DNA from 2 places in the Mesorhizobium sp. M0598 genome. Region 1 is predicted to be linked to the other one. Evidence: riboswitches for the same ligand, from Rfam matches in the RefSeq annotation. Region 1 holds a riboswitch; the other holds the start of a gene.
The links. Region 1 has a riboswitch for thiamine pyrophosphate ahead of thiC (phosphomethylpyrimidine synthase ThiC). Riboswitches for the same ligand answer to the same signal wherever they lie in the genome.
Positions count from the first base shown of each region.

Region 1 (4,650 bases):
GCAAATTGGGGCAGCGATGGCGAGAATGAATGCCGGGAACTTCCCTTCGGTGCCGCTTCGTCGATCTGTTTGCCGAGAAGACGCGCGCGCTGCGTGCCGCCCCCCATACCGTAGAGAACTCATTTCAGGTCACACACACACGACGCCACCGAGATCCTGCATCACTTTTCTACTCCGACGCCGCCACGTCACCAAGATCAGTCGCGAGCGTGATCGCGGCTATCAAATCGGGATCGCGCGCCGGAGCGCTCTATGAGTGAGCCCCGAACGGCGCGCTGCTCCTCGAGCAAGTCCGGCTCGACGTAAGGCGGGCCATCCGTGCCGGCCTCGTGACTAACAGACGGGCGAATGGCGGTTCCTGGACTCACCTTTTTGTCTGAAGTCGCTTCCTTGAGCCGGTGGCGGAGTTCTTGCTTGATCGACTTCAGCACCGTCTTAGAATCGGTTTTCGGAAAATTTGTCTTGTGGCATCAATTTTCATGGGATAGGATCATTTTTCATAGGTTTTGGCCCGAACTAACCAAAATTCGATGGAAGGATTCGCTTTTCATGCCTGCGGTGCAACAGCACCAATTTTCAGGTCCTGTTACCGTTTTTCAGGAAATCCGCCCTCCTGAAACGGCGACCCCGGCCGGGTACAGCGCCCTGATCGGAGCCTACAGGCTCGCCGTGCCCTTGCCCCGTAGGTTGTTCGCCACGGGCGAGCATCATCGCATTACCGAACGGGATGGCTGGCGGATCATGACCCCCCGCCATGCCCCAAATCCTACCCTCGAAGGCCACCTGACCTTTGCGCTCAAGTACGAGGGACTGAACCTTGCCGTCCTCAAGCGGCTGTTCCAAGTGACCGGTCCCGCGCCGATCGAGGCGCTGGTCCGTGAAAGCCCGACCGGCAGTTATGCCCGACGCATCTGGTTTTTATATGAATGGCTGAGGGGCGCGCGTATCGATCTGCCGGACGCGAAGGCCGGACGATACATTCCGGTTGTCGATCCCGAGCTGCAGTGGCCGGGACCCGACAAGACCGCTTCGCGCTACCGCGTAAGGGACAATCTCCCCGGCACGCGTGAGTTCTGCCCTCTGGTGTTCCGCACCAAGATTCTCGAAAAATTCATCGGCCTTGAACTACCGCGGCGCGCGGAGGCAATCGTAGCGGACGTGCCGCGCGACCTTCTTGCTCGGACCGCCGCCTTTCTTTTGCTCAAAGACTCGCGATCAAGCTATGCGATCGAGGGCGAGCACCCGCCGCAAGATCGCATCCAGCGCTGGGGCCGCGCCATCGGCGAATCCGGCCGCTGGCCGATCAATCGCGATGAGCTGCTGCGTCTGCAAAGAATTGTACTTGGCGACGCCCGTTTCGTAAGACTTGGCTTCCGAAAAGAAGGAGGTTTCGTCGGTGAGCATGACCGAGACAACGGCACGCCCTTGCCCGATCACATCAGCGCTCGGCCCGAGGACCTGCCGCGGCTAATTGATGGAATGGCGGCGTTCGATCAGGGCCCCGCGCAAAACCTTGACGCAGTCGTAGCCGCCGCAATCCTCGCCTTCGGCTTTGTCTACATTCACCCGTTCGAGGACGGAAACGGCCGCATTCACCGCTACCTAATCCACCACGTCCTTGCCATGCGCGGCTTCAATCCGCCGGGAGTTGTCTTTCCCGTCTCGGCCGCGATCCTGGACCAGATCAACGAGTACAGGGGCGTGCTCGAGAGCTATTCGCAGCGCCTTCTGCCGTTGGTGGAATGGGAACCGACGCCGCAATTCAACGTCCGGGTGCTGAATGACACCGGTGATTTCTACCGGTTCTTCGATGCAACCCCGCACGCCGAATTCCTCTATGCCTGCGTTCAGCGGACGATCGAACGGGACCTTCCCGAGGAAACCGCATTTCTGCAGCGCTACGATCAGTTCCGGCAGCAGGTGGACGCCTTTATCGACATGCCCGAGCGGTTGATCGATCTGCTCTTCCGTTTTCTTCACCAGAATGATGGACATCTATCGAACCGCGCGCGCGAAAAGGAATTCGCCGCGCTGACCAATGACGAGGCAGGAAGAATCGAGGCGATCTACGCGCAAACCTTTGGTCCCCATTGAAGGTGTGATCATCAGGATCGATTTTTAGTCCGACGGTTTGCGATTCCCTTGTCCCTGCCTTCATCTCCGACGCTTGACTTGTCGCCGAGACATGCACGATTTTTTCCGCACGGTCTGACCGGCGGCCGATCAGCCGCGGCCAGAACGCGCTTGACAAACCGGAGCCGTCCCGTCCAACCTCACGCATTCACCAGGGGAGTCCCGGCAAGGGGCTGAGATACTGCTGGCATTCGCGGCGCAGTGACCCGTTGAACCTGATCCAGTTCATACTGGCGTAGGGACGGTGCAAGCGCTTTGCGGGAGTTTACGCCCGAGATCCTGTTTCGGCAGGTCGCTAGAAGCGTCTTTTCATCCTCCCGGCACAGAACTGGGTCTCCAATGCAACGAGCAAAGGAGCCTCAAGATGAATGCCCTCACCCCCGCCGTCTCGACGGGACCGCTGCCCGCCTCACGAAAAATCCACAAGCCCGGTGCCATCCACCCGCAGATCAGGGTACCGATGCGCGAAATCTCCGTCCATCCGACGGCCGGCGAACCGCCCGTCACCGTCTACGATCCGTCCGGCCCCTATACAGACCCGACTGTCGAAACCAGCATCGAAAACGGCCTTGCCCGGCTTCGCCACGAATGGATTACGGCGCGGGGCGATGTCGAAGCCTATGACGGCCGCCACGTGCGGCCGGAAGACAACGGATTCGCCGCAGGCGAGCGCCTGACGCCGGAGTTTCCAGTCCGTAACCGGCCGCTGAGGGCCAAGTCAGGCAAGGCGGTGACTCAGCTTACCTATGCGCGCGCCGGCATCATCACACCCGAAATGGAGTTCGCCGCCATCCGCGAGAACCTTGGTCGCGAGATCCTGCACGGCAAGCTTGAGCGCGACGGCGAGGCTTTCGGCGCGACACTGCCCGATTTCGTCACGCCGGATTTCGTGCGTGATGAGGTGGCGCGCGGACGCGCAATCATTCCCGCCAACATTAACCACCCAGAGAGCGAGCCGATGATCATCGGCCGCAATTTCCTGGTCAAGATCAATGCCAATATCGGCAACTCCGCTGTCACCTCCTCGATGGCCGAAGAGGTCGAAAAGATGGTCTGGGCGATCCGCTGGGGCGCCGATACGGTGATGGACCTGTCGACCGGCCGCAACATCCACAACATCCGCGACTGGATCGTCCGCAACTCGCCGGTGCCGATCGGCACGGTGCCGCTCTACCAGGCGCTCGAGAAGGTTGGCGGCATTGCCGAGGATCTGACCTGGGAGGTGTACCGCGACACGCTGATCGAACAGGCCGAACAGGGCGTTGACTATTTCACCATCCATGCCGGCGTGCGGCTGCATTACATCCCACTGACCGTTGACCGGGTCACGGGTATCGTCTCGCGCGGCGGCTCGATCATGGCAAAATGGTGCCTGCACCATCACCGGGAAAGCTTCCTCTACGAGCACTTCGCGGAGATCTGCGACATCTGCCGCGCCTATGACGTCTCCTTCTCGCTCGGCGACGGCCTTCGTCCCGGCTCGATCGCCGATGCCAACGATGCGGCGCAGTTCGCCGAGCTGGAAACGCTTGGCGAGCTGACGAAGATCGCCTGGGCGAAGGATTGCCAGGTGATGATCGAGGGGCCTGGCCACGTGCCGATGCACAAGATCAAGCAGAACATGGACAAGCAACTCGCCGTTTGCGGCGAGGCGCCGTTCTATACGCTTGGCCCGCTGACGACCGACATCGCGCCGGGCTACGACCACATCACCTCCGGCATCGGCGCGGCGATGATCGGTTGGTTCGGCACCGCCATGCTCTGCTACGTCACGCCCAAGGAACATCTCGGCCTTCCCGATCGCAACGACGTCAAGACCGGCGTGATCACCTACAAGATCGCGGCGCATGCCGCCGACCTGGCGAAGGGTCACCCGGCGGCGAAGATCCGCGACGACGCGCTGTCGCGGGCCAGATTCGAGTTCCGCTGGGAGGACCAGTTCAACCTGTCGCTCGATCCCGAAACAGCGCGGTCCTTCCACGATCAAACCTTGCCCAAGGAGGCGCACAAGCTGGCGCATTTCTGCTCGATGTGCGGACCGAAATTCTGCTCGATGCGAATTTCCCACGACATCCGCGCCGAAGCGCAGAAGGAGGGCATGGCGGCGATGGCGGCGAAATACCGCGAGGGCGGCGATCTCTACGTGCCGGCGGACGAGACCGGCGCACCGCTTTCGCCACAGGCGCATGAGCCATCATGAAGGTGCTGGTCAAAGGGGCCGGCGTTGCCGGCCTCACCGCCGCCTTCGAGCTCGCCGCACGCGGCGCGGCGGTTTCCGTTGCCGAGACAAGGCCTGGCCTTGGGGGCAATGCGTCGTGGTTCGCCGGCGGCATGTTGGCGCCATGGTGCGAGCGCGAAAGCGCCGAGCAGCCGGTGCTGGATCTCGGGCGCGGTGCCGCCGACTGGTGGGATGCCGCAACGCCCGGCCAGGTGACGCGGGCCGGAACGCTGGTCGTGGCCGCGCCGCGCGATGCGGGCGAGCTCGACCGGTTCGCCAGCCGCACGACGGGCTATCGG
Region 1 covers NZ_JAMYQL010000036.1:43,326-47,975, forward strand. Annotated here, with positions in the region: gene NKI59_RS29430 (Fic family protein) at 550-2,094, shown strand; TPP riboswitch at 2,277-2,393, shown strand; gene thiC (phosphomethylpyrimidine synthase ThiC) at 2,498-4,333, shown strand; gene thiO (glycine oxidase ThiO) at 4,330-4,650, shown strand, end outside.

Region 2 (4,650 bases), on a different contig from region 1:
AACCAGCCGGCGCCGATGACGATGGGCGGCACCACCAGGACGAACCCCGCACCGGTGTCGGCCAGATGTTCGAGCAGTGTCCGCCGGCCCTGCCGCCGGGTGAGCGCCAGCGCCCGGCGCGCCATGACCAGCGACAGCGACAACGCCACAGAGAGCAGCGCCGATAGGAGAGAGAGCACGGCACTGGTCGCCGTCGCTTGCCGCACCGCGCCCTCGCCGGCCAGGCGGCCGAGATCGGCGCCAAGCCCGGCTGCCAACGTGGCCGCCATCGGCCCGGCGACAAACAGGAGTGCGAGCCCGATCGCCAATGCGTTCAGCACGGTCTCGGCCGCACCGGCTGAAAAATACCGGCGCGGCGCCACCGGCAGATTGGCATCCCCGACCATATTGGCGCCGAGCCGCGTCAAGGCCAGCACGACGACGAAGGTCAGGGCAATCTGCAGCAGGGTCAGCGTCACAGCCCGCGCCGGGTCGAAGTCGAAACGCAGCGCCTGGTAGATGGCAACCTCGAGCGTCGTCGCGCTGGGTCCGCCGCCGAGCGTAAGCACGATGGTGAAGGAGGTGATGCACAGCATGAAAACGAGCCCGGCAACGCCCGGCAAGGCCGCACGCAGCGGCGGCCATTCGATCAGCCGGAAGGCCGGCGCAGCACCCATGCCAAGCTGGCTCGCCAGCCGCCATTGGTCGGCCGGCACGGTCTGCAACGCCTCCAGGAACAGCCGCGTCGCCAGCGGCAGGTTGAAGAAGACATGGGCGACGAGAATGCCCGACAGGCCATAGATGCCGGGCCAGCTCTGCCCGCCAATCGCGCCGAGCGTGCCGGCGAAATAGCCGGCGCGGCCATAGAGTGCCAAGACGCCGAGTGCGGCAACAATGGCCGGCAGCGCCAGCGGCACGGCGAAAAGCTGCAGGATAAAGCCTCGCCCGAAAAAACGTGGATGCCGCGACAGGGCGCGCGCGACGAACAGCGCCGGTGCAACGGAGAGCAGGGTCGACAACAGAGCCTGCCAGAGCGTGAAGCGGGCGACACGCAGGAGATAGGAATCGAAAGCGGCGGCGGCGCCGGACAGGTCGCGTGTGGCTTCGACGACGAGCCCGGCGAATGCACCGCCGATCAGCAGCGCGATGGCGGCGAGCGCGACGATGCCGGCAGTGACGCGGGGATCGGCCGGATGACGCGTACGCATGTTGCGCTACCCGACACTACGACAGGTGTTGATCGAAGGAAATACCTGACAATGGCCGAGCCCACCCCTCTCTGGCCTGCCGGCCATCTCCCCCTCAAGGGGGGAGATTGCGCACTCAGCCGCCTTCGCCAATGTCACAAGTGGCAGGACGAGGAGAGGCGACAAAGCTGCCGATCTCCCCCCTTGAGGGGGAGATGGCCGGCAGGCCAGAGGGGGGTGGCTTGGCGCAAACATCCGACGAGGCTTGAGCCCTACTTGCTCATCACCGCCAGCCACTCGTCGACCCAGGCCTTGCGGTTGGCGGCGACGTCTTCCGGGCTGAACAGCAAGGTCTTGGTCGGCTTGACCAGCTTATCGAACGCCGGGTTGAGCGGCTTGTCGGTTTTGCCGGCCGGGAACATCCAGTTGGTTTCGGGAATGACATCCTGGAATTTCGGTCCGGTCATGAAGGCAATGAACTTTTCTGCCAGCGGGTTCTTCGCACCCTTGGTGGTGATCCCCGCAACCTCGATCTGCAGATATTCGCCCTCCTCGAAGGACGCCGCCTGGTAGCGCTCGGTGTTTTCGGCGACCATGTGGTAGGCCGGCGAGGTGGTGTAGGACAGCACCATCGGCGCCTCGCCCTTGGTGAACAGGCCGTAGGCCTCGCTCCAGCCCGGCGTTACCGTCAGCACCTTCGCCTTGAGTTTGGCCCAGGCTTCCGGCGCCTTGTCGCCATAGACCGACTTGACCCACAGCAGCAGGCCAAGGCCCGGCGTCGAGGTGCGCGGATCCTGGATGACGATCTTCTCTCCGGCATCGCCCTCGACCAATTCCCTGAGGCTCTTCGGCGGGCTCTTCAGTTTTTCGGTATCGTAGACGACGGCGAAATAGCCATAGTCGAACGGCACGAAAATATCGTCGCTCCAGCCGCCCGGCACATTGACGCCCGAGACGGCGCCGTGCGGCGAAAACAGGCCGGTTGCCTTGGCGTCGGCGGTTAAGTTGGTATCGAGGCCAAGTACGATATCGGCCTTGGTCGCGGCGCCTTCCAGCTTCACACGGTTGAGCAGCGCCACGCCGTCGGCGACCGAGACGAATTCGACGACGCAACTGCATTCGGCCTCGAAGGCCTTCTTCACCGCCGGTCCCGGACCCCAATCGGCGGTGAAGCTTTCATAGGTATAGACCGTCAGTCTATCCTGTGCCGATGCCTGCCCTGGCAGGGCGAGCGCGGATGCCGCAAGCAGGACAATTGAGACAAGAGAGTGGAAAAAACTGCGCATCGGCGCCTCCTTCGTTCGCGTTGAAAGGAATTGAGGCGTCGGGCTGTCCGAAACGTCTAATCCCTCCGCCGGTACAAACCGGATCAGGTTCAGCGGGTTGGCAGTCTTGCCTCTCAGCCGGTCCGCGAAGATCGCGTCCGGCACCCCGTTAGAGCGTTGCGACACATAGGCCCGGCCGAAGTGCTGCGCAAGCGGAAGTTTGCCGGGCATCCAAAGCCCAGCCTTCCGTTTCGTCTGCCGTTTCATCTTCCGTTTCCGGGGCAGGGCTGGTAAGGGCCACGAGATATGAGCACATTCACCATCCTGCTTGGCGGCGATCTCATCCGCACGCCGCTGCTCGACCGCCAAGTCGAAGGCTCGCGCGTCATCGCCGCCGACGCCGGCATCGGACATGCCCGTATGCTGGGCCTGAGGCCGGAACTCTGGGTCGGCGATTTCGATTCGGTGCCTGCCGAGTTGCCGGAGGATCTGGCCGCCGTGCCACGGCAGGTGTTTCCCGCCGAAAAGGACAAGACCGACGGTGAACTCGCTATCGCCGCCGCGCTCGAACGCGGTGCGACCAGCCTTGTGCTCGCAGGCGCCTTCGGCGGCAAACGTACCGACCACATCTTCCTGCATCTGGCGCTGAGCGTCCGGCTGGCGGAAGGCGGGACGGAAGTGCTTTTGACCAGCGGCGCACAGGAAGGCATTCCCTTGCTGCCGGGAAAGACTGACTTCGACTATGCCGACGGCACGCTGTTTTCGGTGCTCGGCTTTTCGGATCTCGCCGGCCTGACAGTCACCGGCGCCAAATGGCCGCTCGACCATGTCGAGGTTGCGTTCGGCTCGTCGCTGACCATTTCCAACGAGGTCAGGGGCCGGCTGGAAATCGCGCTGGCCAGCGGCCGCGCGCTGCTGCTCGCGCATCCCTACCCTCTTCCGGAAAGCTGAGCCCAGAAAGCTGATATGGCGCCGCCACTTCTCAATCTCGACGGGATAAAGCTGACCTTTGGCGGCACGCCGCTGCTCGACGGTGCCGCCCTGACGGCCTCGGCTGGCGACAAGATCGCCCTGGTCGGCCGCAACGGCTCTGGCAAGTCGACGCTCCTCAAGATCGCCGCCGGGCTGATCGAACCGCAGGATGGCGAAGTCTTCCGCCAGCCCTCGGCAACCGTGCGCTACTTGCCGCAAATGCCCGACATGGACGGTTTTGCGACCGTCCGCGCCTATGTCGAGGCGGGGCTCGGGCCCGCCGACGATCCCTACCGCGCCACCTATCTGATGGAGCATCTCGGCCTGACCGGCGAGGAACGGCCGAACGACCTCTCCGGCGGCGAGGCGCGGCGCGCCGCCCTCGCCCGCGTCATGGCGCCGGAGCCCGACATTCTCCTCCTCGATGAGCCGACCAATCACCTTGACCTTTCGGTTATCGAATGGCTGGAGGAGGAGCTTGCCCGCACCTCCTCGGCACTGGTCGTCATCTCGCATGACCGCCGTTTTCTCGAGCGCGTGTCACGCGCCACAATCTGGCTCGACCGCGGCCAGACCCGCCGTCTCGACAAGGGCTTTGGCTATTTCGAGGAATGGCGCGACACGGTGCTGGAGGAGGAAGAGCGCGAGCAGCACAAGCTCGGTCGCCAGATCGTCCGCGAGGAGCACTGGCTGCGCTATGGCGTGACAGCGCGGCGCAAGCGCAACATGCGCCGGCTCGGTGAGTTGCAGACCATGCGCCAGCGCTTTCGTGGTCATCGCGGCGCCGAGGGTGCGGCGACGATGACAGCCAGCGACGCCGCCGAATCCGGCAAGCTGGTGATCGAAGCCAGGAACATCGAGAAGAGCTTTGGCGATCTGACCGTGGTCAAGGGATTCTCGACCCGCATCCAGCGCGGCGATCGCGTCGGTCTGGTCGGGCCGAACGGCGCCGGCAAGACGACGCTGTTGAAGATGCTGACCGGCGAATTGAAGCCGGACGCAGGCACGGTGCGGCTCGGCACAAATCTGGAGATCGCCACGCTCGACCAGAAGCGCGAAGCCGTCGACCCGCAGGAGACACTGGCGCAGTATCTGACCGACGGGCGCGGCGAGAACCTCGTCATCAATGGCGAGCAGCGCCACGTCGTCTCTTACATGAAAGACTTCCTGTTCAAGCCGGAACAGGCGCGCACGCCGGTGCGCGAGCTTTCGGGCGGCGAGCGGGCACGGCTGATTCTCGCACGCGT
Region 2 covers NZ_JAMYQL010000005.1:246,954-251,603, forward strand. Annotated here, with positions in the region: gene thiP (thiamine/thiamine pyrophosphate ABC transporter permease) at 1-1,187, opposite strand, end outside; gene thiB (thiamine ABC transporter substrate binding subunit) at 1,439-2,452, opposite strand; TPP riboswitch at 2,496-2,610, opposite strand; gene NKI59_RS09935 (thiamine diphosphokinase) at 2,738-3,382, shown strand; gene NKI59_RS09940 (ABC-F family ATP-binding cassette domain-containing protein) at 3,398-4,650, shown strand, end outside.
Region 2: another riboswitch for thiamine pyrophosphate. It lies ahead of thiB (thiamine ABC transporter substrate binding subunit); the one in region 1 lies ahead of thiC (phosphomethylpyrimidine synthase ThiC).